One region of the Paenibacillus sp. P32E genome, then DNA from elsewhere that is predicted to be linked to it. Evidence: riboswitches for the same ligand, from Rfam matches in the RefSeq annotation. Region 1 holds a riboswitch; the other holds the start of a gene.
What was found. A riboswitch is a leader RNA that binds a small molecule or an ion and turns the genes downstream of it on or off. The one in region 1 is predicted to bind S-adenosylmethionine.
Positions count from the first base shown of each region.

Region 1 (7,389 bases):
ATCGTTGCTGCATGGGCAGCTCCAGCCACTGCATCAATAGCAGGATCAACGGCTACTCCGGTAATGGAGCGTGTAAAAGCCTTTGAAGATGCCTTGTCAACTTTCCAGCTGCTGCCATCCTTTACGATCTTCAGATCGATCAGACCCAGGTTGCCCCCGCCATAACCGGCTTGAACAGCTGGAACGCCGTTGATATGACCGTTGAGGTTATCGATCTTTGCTACATCGGAATCATATGGCTTTTTGGTTGCCGGATCCTTAAAGGAAGCATCCAGCTTAGTGTCATCCCCGTTCGTCGGGAACACCTTATGCGTATGGGAGAAGGTGATGGCGTCAATGCCATCAACCTTGCTCAGCAGGTTAATGGCATTCTCAGCTCCGGTTCCCGCAGCTGCAGTCGCATCAAACCCGGAGTGGGCCATGGCAATAATGACATCTGCGCCGGCACCCTTCATGATAGGAACAAATTTGGCTGCAGTTTCAGCAATATCCTTGGTGATTACCTTGCCTTCAAGATTCACCTTGTCCCAATCCATGATTTGCGGGGTCACCAACCCAAGGAGGCCGACATTAACCGTTACCTCATTACCGTTGCTGTCCTTAACTTTTTTAGGAATGATGACATACGGTACAAACGTATTTTTACCATCGGATACATTATAAATATTTGCATTGACATAAGGGAATATTGCTCCGGTATCTGCCGCACCGCTTCCTTTGATCGTACGGTCCAGATAGTCCAAGCCATAATTGAATTCATGATTGCCAAACGTTGCAGCATCATACCCCATAAGGTTCATGGCTGCAATAAGCGGATGAATCTGGTCTGGACTTGTCTTAAAATCTGATACCTGGGCCATATATGTACCCAGCGGTGTTCCCTGAATCAAATCACCGTTGTCAAGAAGGAGATTGTTCGGTTCTTGGGTCCGGGCTTCTTTTACCAGCGTTGATGTGCGGTCCAGACCTACTGTAGTAGAAGCCGCATTTTTGAAGTAGTCCCAACCGTATACATTGGTGTGAACATCCGTAGTACTCATCAAGCGAAGATTAATCGCTCCAGGAGCAACAGCCTCAGCGCCTGCAGCCTCCGCCTTGCTCGCCCCCAAAACCGGAACTGCAAAAACTCCGCCCAGCACTTGTGCTGCCAGAACGGTGGTCGCCAATAAAGCAGCTACTGGCTTGTTCCATCTTTTTTCTACCATAAGTCAGATATCCTCCCCATATGTTTCTTATTCCTACTTATGCTGACCGCAAGATTGTATCATATCCAAAATTATGAATCTAGCAAAAACCATTAAATCTAATTAATAGTTGTGTAAAATATCACATCATTAGGGCTTTTTTTGTTCTTAATGACGATAAAAGTTTACAAAAAACAAAAAAAACGCCTATTCTCGAGGTTTTCATTAACGAAATCACTCAAGGATAGACGCCGCAAAAAAATCTTACACACAACGTTATGAATCAATAGATTTTTATTGAAGAATTAGTTCTGCATTACAAAATCATTGTCAATCTTCACATTACCGTCCTCAAAGGTCCGCAGGATATCGTAGCGCGTGTTGCGCTGTGCCGGAATTTTGCCGGTCTCGCGGATCAGCTGCGTGATCGACTCAATGTTGACCTTGTAGGTCGCACCCGCCGAGGAAACCACATTCTCTTCTATCATCGTGCTGCCAAAGTCATTGCAGCCATATTGCAGCGACAGCTTGCCGACTTCAGGCCCCATGGTTACCCATGAGGACTGGAAGTTCTTGATGTTATCAAGCACCAGGCGGCTGATGGCTACCGTCTTCAGATATTCCTCGGGGGTCTGCCGGTCCAGCTTCAGGTTCGTATTATCCGGCTGGAAGGTCCAGGAGATAAATGCCAGGAACCCTTCGGAATCATATTTATTCGCAATACACTCATCCTGGGCTTCACGCACCCGCAGCAGATGAAGTGCCCGCTCCTCCATACTCTCGCCAAGGCCAATCACCATGGTCGCCGTAGTGTTCATGCCGATCTTGTGAGCGGTCTGCATCACATCCATCCATTCACGCCACGAGCCTTTGAGACGGCTGATTTTGCGGCGGGTCCGGTCATCCAGAATTTCTGCACCACCGCCGGGAAGGGAGTCCAGGCCTGCCGCATGAATCTCGCGGACCACCTGTTCCAGCGGCAGACCGGATACTTCGACCATTTTCATAATCTCCGCAGGAGAGAAGGAATGCATAGTGATCTCCGGGAACCGCTGCTTAATTCCGCGCAGTAAATCCGTATAGTAGCTGAATGGCAGGTTCGGGTTGGTTCCGCCCTGCATCAGGATTTCCGTTCCGTTGACGTCGATGGTTTCCTGGATTTTCTGAAAAATCGTCTCGTCCGGAAGCACATAACCTTCCTCCGAGCCCGGTTTCCGGTAAAAGGCGCAGAAACGGCAGTACACATCACATACATTCGTATAATTAATATTGCGGCCAATCACAAATGTAGCCAGCGGGTCTGAATGCCAGCGTTTCATGATGATATCAGCGGCAGCGCCCATTTTCTCAATTTCGTTGCTCTCGAACAGCCGAATCGTGTCCTCCAGGCCAAGACGTTCACCCTTCAGCGTTTTGTCCAGAATCAGATCTATCGCACTCATCGTTCGCAGCCTCCTTTTTATGCCCATACTATATAAGAATGGATAAATAAAATTTGTACAACTTTTAAATAAGCTCGTTACTCCATCGTATCACAATCCGAACGGCTTGAAAAACCTTTACCTCGCAGCGGGAACAATATTGTGACTCGATGGTGAAACACTTAAATCCATATATTCTAAAAAAAAGCAGCCTCCGCTTTGAGGCTGCTGCCAAGTTCATTATTCAGCTGCCATAGTCTGAACGGATGCTTACTCCAGCTCGGCCCGGGCAGCTTCCAGCGCCTGACCAAGATCTGCAATCAGGTCGTCCACATGCTCAATGCCTACAGAGAAGCGCAGCAGACGGTCATCCACGCCGACCGCATCGCGGATTTCCACCGGAATGTCGGCATGGGTCTGGACCGCCGGATAGGTCATCAGTGACTCCACGCCGCCCAGACTCTCGGCGAAGGCGATCAGACGGATATGACGCAGCAGCGGCTCGACATATCTGGCGTCTTTTACCTTGAAGGAGAAGATTCCGGTGTTGCCTGAGGACTGGCGGTTCTGAATCTCATAGCCGGGATGATCGGGCAGTCCGGGGTGGAACACCTCAGCGATGGCTGGATGCTCGAGTAAATAGCGGGCCATCGCCAGGGCATTGCTCTCATGCCGCTCCATGCGCAGAGCAAGTGTCTTCATCCCCTTCATTAGCTGATAGCTGTCGTTCGGCGCAAGCACTGCCCCCAGTGAATTATGAAGAATTGCCATTTCTGCAGAAAGCTCGGTGCCTTTGGTTACAATCAGTCCGGCGAGGACATCGTTATGCCCCCCCAAATATTTGGTTGCGCTATGAACGATGATATCCGCTCCCAGCTCCAGCGGCCGCTGGAAAAAGGGCGTCAACAGCGTATTATCGACAATGGTGAGCAGCCCATGACGGCGTGACCATGTACAGACCGCTTCGATATCCGTAATCATCATCAGCGGATTGGTAGGCGTTTCAATAAATACAGCCTTGGTATTCGGAAGCCGTGAAGCCTCCAGCCCGTCCAGATCATTCGTATCCACATAGGAAGCGCTGATGCCGTATTTGGAGAGAATCCGTTCAAGCAGACGGTAGGTTCCGCCATACAGGTCCAGCGAAACCACCAGATGGTCACCCTGTCCAAACAAGGCAAACACTGTCGTCAACGCCCCCATTCCAGAGCTGCAGGCAAAAGCCGCGTCGCCCGATTCCAGCTGTGCCGCAGCTTCTTCCAGCACCGAGCGGGTAGGATTCTTGGTACGGATATAATCAAACCCCGTGCTCTGCCCGAGTCTGGGGTGACGGAATGCCGTCGCGTTGTAAATCGGATAATTAACCGCTCCTGTAGCCGGGTCCTCCAGTGAACCTATCTGTGCCAATCTGCTCTCAATCCTCAGTTTCTCATCCATTGCTGCTGCCTCCTAAGTGTGATGTATGCGCAAATCTCTTCTATATATCAAGCAGAAATGGCTTCGCCGTCCTTCAAAGGATGGTACCATTTCAGTGAGAAATAGAAGGATAATCGATAAAGTGAAATATATAGAATCCTATATTTTTAGAATACTAAATAATCAGCCTGGTCTATATCGTAAGGGGTCTCCTGGTATACATAGTAATTGAGCCAATTAGCGAATAATAAGTTGGCATGGGCACGCCAGACAGCCGGCGGTGTGCGCTGCGGGTCATCCTGCGGATAGTAGTGCTTCGGAATGGCAATGTCCATCCCTTTGGCAATATCCCGGTCATACTCCCATTTTAACGAAAATGGATCATATTCAGAATGTCCGGTCACAAAAATTTGTTTTCCGTCAAGCGTTGAAACCAGATACACTCCAGCTTCCTCGGATTCGGCAAGAATCTGCAGCTCGGGATTCGCAAGAATATCTTCACGCGAGATATCCGTGTGCCGGGAATGCGGAACATGGAACACCTCATCAAAGCCGCGAAGCAGCTTCACGTTAGTATGGCTCACGGTGTGCGGAAAAACGCCAAAACATTTCTCGTCCAGATCAACCTTGCGTACGCCGAAGTGATGATACAGCCCGGCTTGTGCCGCCCAACAGATATGCATGGTCGAGGTCACATTGTGCTTGCTCCATTCAAATATAACCTTTAGCTCTTCCCAGTAGTTCACGTCTTCGAACTCCAGCTGCTCCACCGGAGCGCCGGTTACAATCAGCCCGTCAAAGCGGCGGTCACTGATCTCATCAAAGGTTTTGTAAAAACTCTTCAAATGTTCTGCCGAAGTGTTCTTCGAGGTATGGGAGCTCGGGTGCAGCAGCACAACATCTACCTGAAGCGGTGAATTCCCGACCAGACGCAGCAGCTGTGTCTCTGTGGTTTCCTTGGTAGGCATCAAATTCAGAATGGCGATTCGCAGCGGGCGGATGTCCTGGTGGAAGGCCTGGCTTTCATCCATTACAAAAATGTTTTCTCCGGACAAAACTTCTTTCGCCGGCAGACTGTCGGGAATTTTAATTGGCATATCAGTTTCCACTCCTTCATTGAGCTGAATATAAAAAAGACCTTTCTCGGGCGAGAAAGGTCATATATCTGTTAGTCATATGCGCCTCTCTCATCTGCCAGAGAACTTGTGCCAAGCAGCCTGAAAGGCTTACCTGCAAAAGCTTCCGCAAGAATTAGCACCGTGCGTTCACACGCCGGTTGCCGGGTTTCATCGGGCTAGTCCCTCCACCTGCTCTTGATAAGATTTAGCTGTATTCAATTGAGAAAAAGTCACATAACGTTAAATGCTTTTCTTAAAATTCACTTTAAATCATGAACCTCCTTTTCGTCAAGTCCATACAATGCTAATGGGTCCTTTACAGCCTCAAGAATTTAGCTTGAAAGACCTATACCCGGAGGTTATACTAGACAAGGGTTTCAAAGGCCCTACCTGACGAAAAGAAGAGGTGAGAGAAGAATGGAAGGCGACCCGAGTTCGCAGTTAAGCGTCCAGAAAGAGCAACCACACAGGATTAACATCAGCTTGCCGGCGGCGGGAGCATTTCTTCTTCATGCCCTCGAACTGTCATTTGGCCTCATGGATTGACCGTACCTCCGGCCAAGCTGATTTTTCCCTGTGCCTATATTAGCACAGACCCTGGAGAAGACTAGGGTCAAGAGGAGTGGAATCAGATGAAAATCCGGTTGGTAAACGCAGGAGTTTTTACCCCTGTGGATGACATTGAAGAAACATTGACTGTCCCCGCAGAGGGATTTTATTGGATTGATGCGGATGTTGAGGATCTGGAGCTGCTTCAGCCTTTGTATAATCTGCATGATTTAGCCGTGGAGGACTGCCTCAGTGAAGAGGATCAGCGCCCGAAGCTTGAAATTTACGAAAGCCATTATTTTATTGTAGTTAACAGCATCCGTTTTGATGATGAGGAGATTTTCCTCCGTGCACTCAACGTGTTTCTGGGCAGACATTTCATTATTACCGTGACCAAGCAAAAGATTCACGAGCTGCGCGTGCTGAAGCCCGTTCTGTGGGAGCAGGAAGTCAGCGAGCCGGACCGGTTCCTCTATCTGCTGATCGACCTTGTCGTAGACAACTTTTTCTCCGTCGGTGACCGGATTGAAGCGCGGATTGAGAAACTCGAAGAGGATATCCTGATGCACACCAAGAAATCGCATTTGAGCGAGATCATCGGTCTGCGGAGTGAAATTCTCTGGTTGAAGAAAATGCTGGGACCACAGAAGGAAGTTATCAACACACTTAACAAAAAAGACCTCCGCCTGATCGATGATCAGCTGCAGAAGTATTTTAGCGATATTTATGAAAATGCGGTCAAGATCTCTGAAACCTTTGAAACGTACCGCGATCTCATGGGGAACTTACGTGAAGCTTACCAATCCAGTATCGCCAACCGTGCCAATGAGATCATGAGAGTCTTCACCGCCATTACCACTATATTCATGCCGCTGACGGTCATCACCGGGATCTACGGGATGAACTTTGATAATATTCCTGAAATCCATACCCGGTACGGCTACTATGGAGTCATTGCCGTCATGGTTACACTTGGCTGCGGGATGCTGGTTATATTCCGTAAAAAGGAATGGCTATGAATCATACTGGACGAATAAGCAGGACGAAGGCCCCCTATACCGCATGGTAAGGAAGCCTTCGTCTTTTTGGTTTACTTTAGAGCTTCTGCATCTGCCGCCTCTATTTGCGCGAACAATCGTTCCGCATCTCCGCGTTTACACAGCTGACGCTCAGGGTTCATTACGGCCGCCGCTCCAGAGGCGATTCCGAATTGAACGGCCCGGCGCAGCGGCCAGCCCCGTTCCAGGCTGTAGACCAGCCCGCCTACCAGACTGTCACCGGCTCCCACCACACTCAGTACAGGAACTTCAGGAGCCTTGAGATGTTCACAGCCATCCCTTGTTATCAGCAAAGCGCCCTCGCCGCCAAGGGATACCAATACTACCTCTGTCCGTCCTTGCTCGATCAGCTCCAGCGCAGCTGCCCGAACCTCCGCATCACCTGTAATTGCGTGTCCAGCCAGCTCCTCAAGCTCACGTGCATTGGGTTTGAGCAGATATACTCCGGCATCCGCAGCCTTTTGCAGTGCTTCGCCCGAGGTATCCACAATAACCTTCGCCTGCCATGGCTTCACTGCCTCAATGACGCGGCCATAAAAATCTGCCGGACAGCCTGGAGGCAGGCTGCCGCTGGCCACAATATAGCTAGGCTTCCCGGTCAACGACTTCAATTGATCCAGGCACTGCTCCCAGTCGCCTTCAA
Region 1 covers NZ_LVYY01000008.1:71,550-78,938, forward strand. The annotation lists gene A3848_RS09080 (bifunctional 2',3'-cyclic-nucleotide 2'-phosphodiesterase/3'-nucleotidase) at 1-1,205, opposite strand, end outside; gene mqnC (cyclic dehypoxanthinyl futalosine synthase) at 1,490-2,626, opposite strand; gene A3848_RS09090 (aminotransferase class I/II-fold pyridoxal phosphate-dependent enzyme) at 2,876-4,042, opposite strand; gene metA (homoserine O-acetyltransferase MetA) at 4,189-5,118, opposite strand; SAM riboswitch class I at 5,206-5,344, opposite strand; gene corA (magnesium/cobalt transporter CorA) at 5,772-6,707, shown strand; gene A3848_RS09105 (1-phosphofructokinase family hexose kinase) at 6,779-7,389, opposite strand, start outside.

Region 2 (7,389 bases), on a different contig from region 1:
CTATACACAAGTAATAACGATGCACCGCTTTCGCCCTACCCGAGCAAAAGCGGTGTTTTTTCTAAAAATATAAGGATTTATAGGTTTCACGCTATAAATCATCCTTCTATTTCTCGCTGAAACGGATTCCGTCCCTTAAAAGGACGGCGAAGCCTTTTCCACTTGATTAAATCGCTACATAGCTGTTCAACAGGCACTTATCCCAATCATTCCTAGAAAATTGCGGGTGATCTCATTGACGATGAATCAATTGAAATGGCTCAGCTACATCACTTGTCTAATCATGTTTTTGGCGCTTCTCGGTGGTGCAGTAGTTACCAAAACCGGTTCTGGACTGGAATGCGGCAATGAATGGCCACTCTGTCACGGAAAGCTGATTCCTGCCTATACGCTAGGTTCTCTAATCGAATACACCCATCGTTTATTTAGCGGGCTGGCTGGCCTGATGTCCCTTGTCTCGATGCTGGCCTTTTGGCGTTATGCGCGTAAACGGAGAGATCTGATGGTGTACGCTCTGCTGACGCTTTTATTTGTGGTGGTGCAGGGAGGAATGGGAGCGCTTGCGGTGATTAAATCGCAGTCGGCTGCGGTGATGGCACTGCATATGGGCTTCTCCCTGATCGCTTTTGCCAGCTCGCTGATGCTTGCGCTCGGGTCGAAAAGGCGGTATGCGCTGGGGGATAATCCGCCTCCTCCGGGACCACGCGTCAGCAAAGGCTTCCGCAACTTAACATGGGCGGCTGCGTTATATTCTTATATAGTGGTTTATATTGGGGCCTATGTCAGCCATACGGATTCCCAGGGAGGCTGCTCCGGGTGGCCGCTCTGTAACGGGGAATGGATACCGGAGCTGTCTGGCGGTGTGGGCATTGTGTTCACGCATAGGGTTGCAGCGGCATTGCTGTTTCTCCTGATCGCTTGCCTGGGACATTTAGCCTTCTGGAAACATAAAGCTCTGCCTGAGGTGAGGGCACTTGGGAGTGCTGCTGTTGTTCTGTGTCTGCTTCAGGTATTCAGCGGTGCTGCTGTTGTTCATACCCTATATAATGAACGGCTGTACATTTTTGCCGCACTGGCGCATATCCTCCTGATTGCCGGACTCTTCGGTGTTCTGTGCTACATTAGTGTGCGCGTATGGCAGCTGGAAAGAGCGAATAAATAGTCTACGCTCATCAAACTTTTGCGAGATAACGCCCTGTTTGAGGAGGAACGATATAGTGGGATACGGAAATTTGCGTCAATGGATTGAACAGCTCCGCCGGGATAAGGATATTGCCGTGATTGATGCTCCGGTGGATCCTTATTTGGAGCTTGCAGAGATACATCGGCGTGTCGTAGAAGAGGAAGGGCCGGCTTTGCTCTTTACGAATGTAACCGGAACACCGTTTCCGGTGGCAACCAATCTCTTCGGAACGGTCCGCCGGGCCAATCAGGCCTTCGGAACGCGTCCGGAGCAGCTGATGAAGACGATGGTGAGTGCAGCCGAAACACTGCTGCCGCCAACAGCGTCCGGGATATGGAAGGAAAAACGGCTGCTCCTGGACCTGCTTAAGGTGGGAACCCGGAATGTACCGCAGGGAGAAGCCCCGGTACTTGGCGTCTGCCGCAGTACGGATCCCCTTAAGGAGCTGCCCCGCATCACCAGCTGGCAGGAGGAGGGAGGTCCATCGATCCTTCTGCCCATTGTCTATACAGAGAGCATTACTCAGCCGAATGACCATAACCTTGGGATATACCGGATTCAAATGTATGATGACAGCAAGGTGGGAGTGCATTGGCAAAAGCATAAAGGAGGCAGCTTCCATCACCGGGAGGCGGAACTGCTCGGAGAGACCCTTCCGGTATCCGTCTTTTTAGGCGGGCCTCCGGCATTGATTGCCGCAGCAGCGGCTCCAGTACAGGAACGGATACCGGAGCTGATGCTAGCCTCTCTGGTGCTGGGCCGAAAGCTGCAGATGGTCAAGGACCCGATGGGCGGGCACCGGATTCCCGCTGAAGCGGAATTTGCCATTCGCGGACTGGTCACGCCCCAAGAGCGTCATACGGACGGACCATTTGGTGATCACTATGGTTATTACTCCAAACCCCGCGATTTTCCGGTCATGCACGTTCAGCGGATTTGGCACCGGAAAGATGCCATCTATCCGGCAACTATCGTCGGCAAACCACACCAGGAAGATTACTACCTCAGGGAGTACATACAGCGGCTGCTGGCTCCGGTGTATCCGCTGCTAATGCCGTCCGTCAAAGCACTGTGGGAGTACTCGGAATGCGGTCCGCATTCCCTGGTGTCTGCTGTCGTGAGAGAGAGCTACCCTAACGAAGCGATGGTATCAGCCTACCGGATTCTGGGGGAAGGCCAGCTGTCCTTAACCAAATTCCTGCTGCTGACTGATGAGCCGGTCGAGCTGACCGATTTCCCGAGACTGCTGGAGAACGTACTGGAGCGCTTCAATCCCGCCTCGGATCTTATGGTATACAGCAATGTCTCCCAGCATGAGCAAGGGCATCCGGTGAATCCATTGAACAATAGCAGCAAGGCTATAATGGTAGGAGTGGGAAGTCCAGTACGTGAGCTTCCTTATGCATACACAGAAGGACTAATTTCAGGTGTCTCACAGGCAATTCCTTACTGCCGGGGATGTTTAGCCGTTTCCGGTGCATCCTATGAAGAAGATCCTGAACTTGCGTCCCGGCTAGTCGCTGTTCTGCGAGCCCAGGAAACGGCCTGGCCGCTCGTGATAGTGGTGGATAACGCCGCAGATACAGTACGGACTCAAACCTCTTTTCTGTGGACGGTGTTCACAAGGTTCGATCCGGCCAGTGATATATACGCCGAATGTGAGATCAAACGCCATCATATCGGCTATAAGCTGCCCCTTGTGATCGATGCCAGAATGAAACGGGAGTATCCGGAGGAGCTGATTCCGCGCGAGGATATTGTTCAGCGGGTTGACCGCAACTGGAAAAGCTATTTCCCACACTGAGGAGGTTACAGGATGCTGCGGATATTACTCGGAGAGCCGCCCCGTGAGAACAGCGGTGTGCTGGCTGAAGCGATGGACAATATGGCCAGGCTCGCATCCATGCTGCGCAAGGACATGAACCTGCATGAAGACCGTAACCACGAATACCGCAAGCTTGAAATCTGGACGCGCGGTCTAATCTCTTCACTGGACGAGCTGGAGCAAAGCTGGTTCGCGGCTGCCTTTTTCCGCAAATCCGTTGTAGCGGGTTACATGGATGATATGTCCCCTATGGAGCAGGGTGAATATGCGAGATATGTTTATTTTTATAAAGATGGCTTCATTCGTGTGTTTTCACTGCTCGACAAGCTGGGTACGGTGCTCAACAGTCTGTACGATCTGAACACCAGCAAGGTCAAAGCCCATTTCTCCTATTTTACAGTGCTTCGCCAGTTTCATTTACTTAAGCAGCATACAGAACTGGCTAATGAACTGGAGGAAATTAAGCATTCCTACCGGGAGCCGCTGGAGAATCTGCGCAAGCGCCGTAACGCCGAGATCCATTACATGAATGCTGAAATGCAGGATGATCTGTGGCAGCGGCATCAGGGACTTCATGACAGAATTCATTTGGAGGATCTGGATAGCCATCTTGAGGATTTGAAGCAGAGCCTTGAAATGGCATGTAAGACCTTGGCAGCAGCATTCAAATACAGCAATGAGCAGTGGCATAAGAGTAAAATCGCCGCCAATCTAAAGCCCGGGCCTTCTTCCTCAGTAAAAAGTTCCCTTTGACAAAAAAACTTAAACTTACTATACTTGAGCTTACATTAGCAGCTTACATGTTGCGGGAACTAATTTCATAATAAACTCTTATCGAGAGCGGCGGAGGGATAGGCCCGATGAAGCCCGGCAACCGATTTGTAGGTGAAGCGATACTCGTCGCTCTCTTCAAATGTCATGGTGCTAATTCCTACAATGCCGCTTGGTTTGCGGTCGTTGGCAGATGAGAAGGCATGGTTAATACAATCACAGGGCCTCTTTCGATCTGCAAATGATCGTAAGAGGTCTTTTTGGTTTTCATATGGGTTACTTGGGGAGGACAAATGGTTTGATAGAGCTGAAAGGTTTGACCAAGGTATACGGAAAAGGCAGCAAAGCTGCAACGGCGCTCTCCGGACTGAACCTGTCGATTCAAAAAGGGGAGATTTTTGGAGTCATCGGCCACTCGGGTGCCGGTAAAAGTACATTGATCCGCTGCATCAACCTGCTGGAGCGCCCGACGGAAGGCGAAGTATGGGTGGACGGAGTGGAATTGACCTCACTCAGTCAAGGACAGCTTCAGGAACGGCGCCGCAAGATCGGTATGATCTTTCAGCATTTTAATCTGCTGTCTTCCGCGACGGTGTACGATAACATTGCATTTCCGCTGCGGCTGTCGGGAACACCCAAGGCACAGATTGAACAGAAGGTTCTGGGTCTGCTGTCGCTCGTAGGTCTTGAAGAGCACAGCCGTAAATACCCGGCCCAGCTATCGGGAGGGCAAAAGCAGCGGGTTGGCGTCGCGAGGGCCCTAGCCAGTGACCCCGATGTGCTGCTATGCGATGAAGCTACCTCGGCACTGGACCCTCAGACGACCGATTCAATCCTGCGGCTGCTGCTGGACATCAACCGGAAGTTTCATCTGACCATCTTGCTGATTACCCATGAAATGCATGTCATTCAGAGTATTTGCGATCGGGTTGCAGTGATACATGGCGGGGGAATAGTCGAGCAAGGCGAGGTAGCCACGGTATTCCTGAAGCCGCAGCATGAAGTGACGAAGGATTTTATCCGCAGTGAACACCAGCATGAAGGTCCGCTTCGTGTAGCGCTGGATGCAGTACATGGACAGTACAGCACATCCGTCAAAATCACATTCCTTGGACAAAAGACCTATGAATCCACGCTCTCCCATGTGGTCCGGAGAACGGGTGTGGACTTTGCCATTCTTCAGGGAACGATATCAACGATCAAGGATGTACCATACGGCCAGCTCCTGGTTCGCTTTGAAGGCAGCTTGGAAGCGGTTGAGGCAACTCTTGCCGAACTGACAGCGCAAGGTCTTGATGTGGAGGTGTTCGGCTAATGGGGAATTTGAATTTTAACGAAATTAACTGGGAAGAAATGCTGGATGCGGGCATAGCTACACTACGAATGTTGGCTTATTCCGGAATTTTCACAATTATTCTTGGTTTACCACTCGGAATTGTGTTATATTTATGGGGAAGATCAAATAACTATATTATCAGGTTGGTTTACTCGGTATTATCTTTCGTGGTGAATATCCTGCGTTCCGTGCCTTTCATTATCCTGATGGTCGCCTTGATTCCTTTGAGCAAAAGCATCATGGGAACTTCAATCGGTGTTCTGGGAACCATTCCGGCGCTGGTAATCGGTGCTGCTCCGTTTTTCGCCCGGCTGGTGGAAACGGCTCTACGCGAGGTGGACCGGGGCGTGATCGAAGCGGCGCAAGGGATGGGGGCTACTACCGGACAAATCGTCTGGCGCGTGCTTTTGCCGGAAGCCCGTCCAGGTCTGCTAGCCGGAGTGACCATTACCATTGTTACATTAGTTTCATACACAGCGATGTCGGGGATGATCGGCGGCGGAGGTCTGGGTGACCTGGCTATCCGATACGGCTATTACCGCTATGAGAAGGAAGTCATGATAATCTCGGTAGCGCTAATGGTGATTCTCGTGCAGCTGCTGCAAATGGCCGGTGACCGGCTGGTTCAACATTTTACCCGGAAATAAGGTACTTCCATATACAAGCCTTATTCATACACACATACACAATAGAGGGGGATTTACAGATGAAAAAAGTACTGCTCACATTCTTCAGCTTGACCTTGGTTTTGGTGCTGGCAGCCTGCGGCAACAACAATAATACCAACAATGCAGCGAACTCTGCGGCTACGAAGGCCCCGGCTGCGAATGCATCCACAGAGCCGTCAACCGAGCCGTCTGCTGAACCGGTAACGCTGGTGATTGGCGCATCCCCGAAACCGCATGCGGAAATTCTAAAGGCAATTGCCCCGCTTCTTGAAAAGCAAGGCATCAAACTGGAAATCAAAGAATTCACGGACTATATCCTGCCCAATACACAGCTGGCCGAGAAAGAACTGGACGCCAACTTCTTCCAGCACAAGCCTTACCTGGATGACCAGAACCAAAAGAACGGCACGGATCTGGTATCCGTTACGGCAGTTCACGTTGAACCCTTTGGTGCCTACTCCAAAAAAATCAAATCGATCGATGAGCTGGCTGACGGCGCAAAAGTAGCGATTCCGAACGATGCCACCAACGGTGGACGCGCCTTGATCCTGATGGCCAAAAATGGCCTGATCACTTTGAAGGACGATACCAATATCGCTTCCACCACAGCAGATATCACCGAGAACAAAAAGAACCTGAAAATCGTGGAATTGGAAGCTGCTATGCTTCCCCGCCAGCTGGATGAAGTAGATCTGGCCCTGATCAACACCAACTATGCGCTGGAGGCAGGCCTTGTTCCAACCAAAGACGCATTGTTTATCGAAGGAGCAGATTCTCCGTATGCCAACCTGCTGGTAGCCCGTCCTGACAACAAGGACTCTGATGCCATTCAGAAGCTGGCTGCAGCACTGACTTCCCCGGAAGCCAAAGCCTTTATTGAAAAGGAATACCAAGGTTCGATCATCCCTGCGTTCTAAGAGGGATTCATAACTGGAGAGGTGAAATTCAGACCAGAGATTGCAGGGTAGCCATAAGTGGCTGTTCGGGCAGCCTCTGGTCTTTACTAATAGCTCTGCTACTCCGGTACCTGTACCTGTCCGCCCTAAAAGTTGATACGCCATGTGAAATCCACTATAATAAAAAAATCCCGGCCTTCTTCATCGGAAGGCCGGGATCGTTATGATACGGGATTAGAATACTTGAATAACTTCTTCCACGCCGTCTACTTCTTCAAGGAGGGCGCGTTCGATCCCGGCTTTAAGCGTGATCGTGGAGCTTGGGCAACTGCCGCAGGCACCCATAAGTTTCAACTTAACAATGCCGTCTTCGACATCGATCAGTTCGACGTCACCGCCATCGCGCTGCAGGAACGGACGAAGTTTATCGAGCACTTCCAGTACTTCATCATACATGGTGGCGCTTTGTACATTCTCACTCATTTCTCAATCACTCCTTTCGTATGCTTATTATAGTACAAAAAGTTAAAAAATAAAATGGTTCACACAGAATAAGGAGAACATCATGAGACCACTTATTGAATTTTGTGCCAGCAATATCGGTCATGGCACAGAACCGCTGAAGCGCAAGCTGGAACTAAATCCCGAATATGATGTCATCGAATATGGCTGTCTGAACAATTGCGGGCAATGCTATCTGCAGCCCTTTG
Region 2 covers NZ_LVYY01000003.1:207,061-214,449, forward strand. The annotation lists gene A3848_RS04885 (thioredoxin family protein) at 1-14, shown strand, start outside; gene A3848_RS04890 (COX15/CtaA family protein) at 236-1,162, shown strand; gene A3848_RS04895 (UbiD family decarboxylase) at 1,218-2,987, shown strand; gene A3848_RS04900 (Cthe_2314 family HEPN domain-containing protein) at 3,000-3,761, shown strand; SAM riboswitch class I at 3,837-3,979, shown strand; gene A3848_RS04905 (methionine ABC transporter ATP-binding protein) at 4,078-5,094, shown strand; gene A3848_RS04910 (methionine ABC transporter permease) at 5,094-5,762, shown strand; gene A3848_RS04915 (MetQ/NlpA family ABC transporter substrate-binding protein) at 5,822-6,700, shown strand; gene A3848_RS04920 (NifU family protein) at 6,914-7,162, opposite strand; gene A3848_RS04925 (YuzB family protein) at 7,245-7,389, shown strand, end outside.
Region 2: linked by a shared signal. The riboswitch ahead of A3848_RS04905 (methionine ABC transporter ATP-binding protein) and the one ahead of metA (homoserine O-acetyltransferase MetA) in region 1 are both predicted to bind S-adenosylmethionine.